2 regions of the Pseudoneobacillus rhizolycopersici genome follow, and region 2 is predicted to be linked to the other one. Evidence: riboswitches for the same ligand, from Rfam matches in the RefSeq annotation. Region 2 holds a riboswitch; the other holds the start of a gene.

Region 1 (2,403 bases), on a different contig from region 2:
TGTGCTAAAACAATATCGCGGATATTAAGCTCTTTTTGCATGGCCCCACAGGTACCAATTCGGATTAATTTTTTTGCCCCATAATCCTGGATCAATTCTGTTACATAAATACTCATAGATGGATTTCCCATTCCTGTACCTTGAACAGAAATAGGTACCCCCTTATACAAACCAGTATAACCGTACATACCTCTTACATCGTTATAACAAAACACATCTTCTAAAAATTGTTCGGCAACAAATTTTGCCCGCATCGGATCTCCCGGAAGTAAAACGCGTTCTGCAATTTGTCCAACCTCTGCTGCTAAGTGAAAGCTCATGTCCATTTCTCCTTATTATCTATTAATTTATTTTAGAATAACAAATCCATTTTCCCTCTTATCTTATCATTTATTTTCGTAATAGTTGCACAACTATGAAAATATCATTCGAAATAGTCGAACTTCTATAACTTTGTTGATGATTTAGGGCATAGCAGGATAAAAACTTGGAATACTAAAAGAGGGACGGAAGGATAGGTTCATTGATTCATTGAAATTGGGACAAGATGCCCACTTCACTTTTAATATAAAGTAAATAATGATTAATAATAAGATAATCTAAGATTTATAGCGATTATATAGCTAAAACAGTCATAAATCGTTTTAAATGACAAAATTTATTAATTTACAATGAGTGACTGTCAGAGTAGAATATGCTCATAAAAGCAAATAAATATTTCGGCCAAATCTCAAGTAATGAAAAAATGATTTCACGAAGTGGATCATTTGTTCTTTGAGTACGGAGGACCCACTAATTGGGGTTAATTCTACTATCTGTAGAAGGGATGAGATAAACTCTTTCGCCATCCTACCCGTCAGCTAACTTCGTCGGCTAAAGCGAAGGAGGTCATAAGACCACCTTGAACAAGGGGCTTTTTTTGTTGTTTCATTTGTATACAGCAAAAAGGGAAACTTGAATCAACTCGTAGGTCTTTTTATTATGCCTATTTTTGAAAAATGTTACGTGGGAGACGGAACGCAAAGAGAGCTGGGAGCTTGCTGGGCGTTAAGTAGACCGATGTAGTCTTTTTCCTTAACATCGTTGGATTTTTAGTAAGTGCGGTTACCTCCAATGACGATCTTTTATATGGAGATTCGTCCAGTAAAGGCACTTTGTATTCAGCATGGGGAAAAGTTTACATTGGTCTTTTTTTATTTTGAATTAACAATAACAACTAAAAGGTGATTATCGATGCTGAGTCAATATTTAAACAAATTAAACTTAGGATTACCAAAAGCAATATTACATCTTAAGGAAGATGAATTAACTTTTGGCAGTGCTATTAACGGACAGGTAGAAATAAAAGGTGGCTTCATTAAAAATGTGTTAAAAAGGTATGAAATTGACTTGGTTCGAAAAGACCGCGATTCACTAAAGGAAGAGCTATTAAATAGTCGCTCCGTTTATTGTTCAAAGGAATGTTTACCAAATAAAAAAGAAATCCTACCTTTTATTATTAACGTTCCAGAAAAAAGTAAAGATCATTCAGACATATATGACTACAGTTTAATTGTTCGGATTGTGTTGGATAACTCTCAAACTGTTTTAAATAAACATCCTTTAATGATTCAAGAATGATACTAAATAGCAAATTGACACACTGGATTAAATTGGGGAGGAAGCAAAAATGCAATCAAAAAAGGGGAAGATGGAAGCAGAATTAAGCGAATCCTTTATTAAACTGCAACGAGACCTCATCGGAAGGGGACCTCAAGAAACAAAAACCTACATTGTGGATGATATGGTAATTGCACGTTTTAAAGGGGTACTTACAGTCGAGGAAAAGCACTTAGTTGACCATGAAAAAGGCCGAATTTTAGTCAAACGTATGCGTCAGGTTCTTAGGGAAATGTATAGTAAAAACATTGAAGAAATTGTCGAACAGCGTACTGGCTGTAGAGTTTTATCAAGCCATAGCGATATTAGCACGAAAACAGGCGAAAGAATTGAGGTATTTGTGGTTGATAAAGATTTAGAGAAATGGCTGGAATCTTCTTCTATGAAAGCTTAATATCAATTGAATTTAGACGTCATTCAAACTGGAATGGCGTTTTTTATAACCGTGAAAAGAATAGGAACATAAAGTGGGCCAGATACTATTGATAAATCAGCTTACCATTAATTTATTCCAGGTGGGAAAGTGAAAAATGAAAAAAGGAAAAATATATTTAGATCCTCCGAAAGTTCTTGTGCTTGGCTTTGCAGTTTTAATCTTAATTGGAGCATTTTTGCTGACCCTTCCAATTGCAACAGTGGATGGAGATGGCCTCTCATTTCTTAATGCTTTATTTACGGCTACTTCAGCAACCTGTGTAACTGGGCTTGTCGTCGTTGATACAGGAACTACCTTTACGAAGTTTG
Region 2 (2,403 bases):
AGTACCCAAGGCGATCACCTCTAATCGTGTACATTCTTGGAATATATTTATCCTTTGCCAAGCTGTAGGCCAACATTGGGAACGCTGAATACCCTGTATTTGCTGCTAATATTAAAATCAACGCCGTAGACCCTTGAATAAAGTAGTAGACGATATTTCTTCCAAAGGTTGCCGAAGCGATTTGTGAAACAACGGTTTCCTCCACTTTCGGTGATACTCCATAAAAATAAGCTAGCAAAACGATTCCTGAAAACATAAAGGCTAGCAACACGCCCATCGCTGCCAACGTTTTAGCCGCATTCTTTGGGGCAGGGTCCTTAAAATTTGGAATGGCATTGGAGATGGCCTCCACCCCCGTTAATGCGGAGCTTCCGGAGGCAAAAGCTTTTAGTAAGAGAAATAAACTGATTCCTGCAATTGGTGTTCCCATTGGGGCATGCATTTCCGGTGATATTTGCCCTGTTACCATTTTATAAAGACCAACAACGATTAGAATAGCTAACGACAATACAAACAAATAAACTGGGTAAGCTAAAAAGGAAGCTGACTCCGTGACTCCACGCAAATTCATGATAGTAATAAAAACAACAAATAGGCACGAAGTGATGACAGTGTGCGAATGTAAGGCAGGTACTGCTGAGGTGATGGCATCCGTTCCAGCTGAAACACTTACGGCTACCGTTAAAACATAATCGACCAACAGCGAACCACCAGCAATTAAACCAGGATTCACACCGAGATTTTCTTTTGAGACAACATAAGCTCCACCACCATGTGGATATGAATAAATAATTTGCCGATACGATAAGATTAAAGCTGTCAATAACACTAAGACCCCCAGTGCAATTGGCAGCGAATACCAATAGGCAAGCGTACTTACCGTAACTAAGACCAGCAAGATTTGCTCCGGTCCATATGCAACCGAAGATAAAGCATCTGAAGATAAAATGGCTAACGCCTTAAACTTATTTAACTTTTGTTCACCAAGTGCATTTGACTTTAATGGACGGCCAATGAGAATCCGCTTTATAGTGGATGGCATAGATGGAACACCTCATCATTCAAAAGTACTAACAATTTTTACAGACCAAAAATGCCCACTAAGGCAAAGTCTAGCCCTAGTGGACATTACATCACATGTCTCATTAGCTGCACCTTCCCTCAATAAACGCTGACGAGGTTAGCTGACGGATTCGGGCCTTTTGAGTAGCCCTACCTTAGTGATAAACCAAGGATTCACCCCAAGCGACCAAGTAAGATCACAGTTTGGTTCCCCCGTTCCATACGGATTAAGCGATTTGGAATTATGAATGAACATTATCATACTCCCGGGAAGCTTAATTGTAAATAGCTTTTTTTTGCTTTTCTCTCAACAAATTCCGCTGCCATTACAGCTATCGCATTTATGAAAGTTGTTGATAAACGAAAGTTCAAAACCATCATAATAATAGCCTAAACCATCGCAATCTCGGCAACTATCCTCCCCGTTCCTCCCGCTAACTAAATCATCATATAAACCTGCACGCACTTGCTGAATGACATGAATAAGCCCCATATTCCACCTCAATAAAAATCAATATGGTTTTATTATGCAAATGATTTTACAAGTTTATCCAAATAAAAAAAATAAAAGACCGCTTAAAGCTTAATTAAAAGCTTAGCGGTCTTTAGGTCATCCCTGAAGACAAAATTACTTTAATTGTTTTCACAAATTCAGAGGGACTAAATGGTTTCAAAATATAATCCGTTGCCCCCATTTTAATGGCTTCCCGCTTCTCGGAAATGCCGCCTTTTACAGATAAAATAACTACAGGTGTCTCCCTTGTCTTTCTTATTTCCTGCAGTGCATCCAATCCGTCCATCTTAGGCATTAATATATCAAGAATAATTAAATCATACTCATTGATCATAGCTTTTTCTACTGCATCGACACCATTATCGACTTCTTCAATTAAATAATTTTCCCTACGAAAATATTTAACTAGCAAATCACGTAAAACTTCCTCATCCTCAGCGATTAAAATTCTCGGTTGAATGAGCGACACCACACTTCCACATTTTATTATAGTAATTACCTTCATAATACTAAAAATTCGGAATAAAATACAATCAAAAATGAAAGAGACCCCAAAGAGTCCCTTTTTATTGTTTCATTTTCGGATCAAGCACATCACGTAAACCGTCACCCATTAAGTTAAATCCTAAAACAGTCAGCATAATGGCCATCCCCGGGAAAAATAGTGTCCATGGTGCGTTCATAATGTAGTTTTTCGAATCAGATAGCATTTTCCCCCATTCCGGTGCTGGTGGCTGTGCGCCCATTCCAAGGAACCCTAGAGCTGCTGCTTCGATAATCGCCGTTGCAATCGCTAATGTGGCCTGAACGATAACAGGTGAAATACT

What was found. Region 2 has a riboswitch for cyclic di-AMP ahead of ACX9YW_RS05005 (APC family permease). Riboswitches for the same ligand answer to the same signal wherever they lie in the genome.
Region 1: another riboswitch for cyclic di-AMP. It lies ahead of ACX9YW_RS21610 (hypothetical protein); the one in region 2 lies ahead of ACX9YW_RS05005 (APC family permease).

What each region holds. Positions count from the first base shown of each region.
Region 1 is NZ_JBTOOE010000035.1:724-3,126, forward strand. Features, by position in the region: gene deoD (purine-nucleoside phosphorylase) at 1-320, opposite strand, end outside; cyclic di-AMP (ydaO/yuaA leader) riboswitch at 751-890, shown strand; gene ACX9YW_RS21610 (hypothetical protein) at 1,234-1,620, shown strand; gene ACX9YW_RS21615 (Na-translocating system protein MpsC family protein) at 1,670-2,053, shown strand; gene ACX9YW_RS21620 (TrkH family potassium uptake protein) at 2,190-2,403, shown strand, end outside.
Region 2 is NZ_JBTOOE010000003.1:121,730-124,132, reverse strand. Features, by position in the region: gene ACX9YW_RS05005 (APC family permease) at 1-1,042, opposite strand, end outside; cyclic di-AMP (ydaO/yuaA leader) riboswitch at 1,154-1,306, opposite strand; gene ACX9YW_RS05000 (hypothetical protein) at 1,370-1,555, opposite strand; gene ACX9YW_RS04995 (response regulator transcription factor) at 1,668-2,045, opposite strand; gene nikC (nickel transporter permease) at 2,143-2,403, opposite strand, start outside.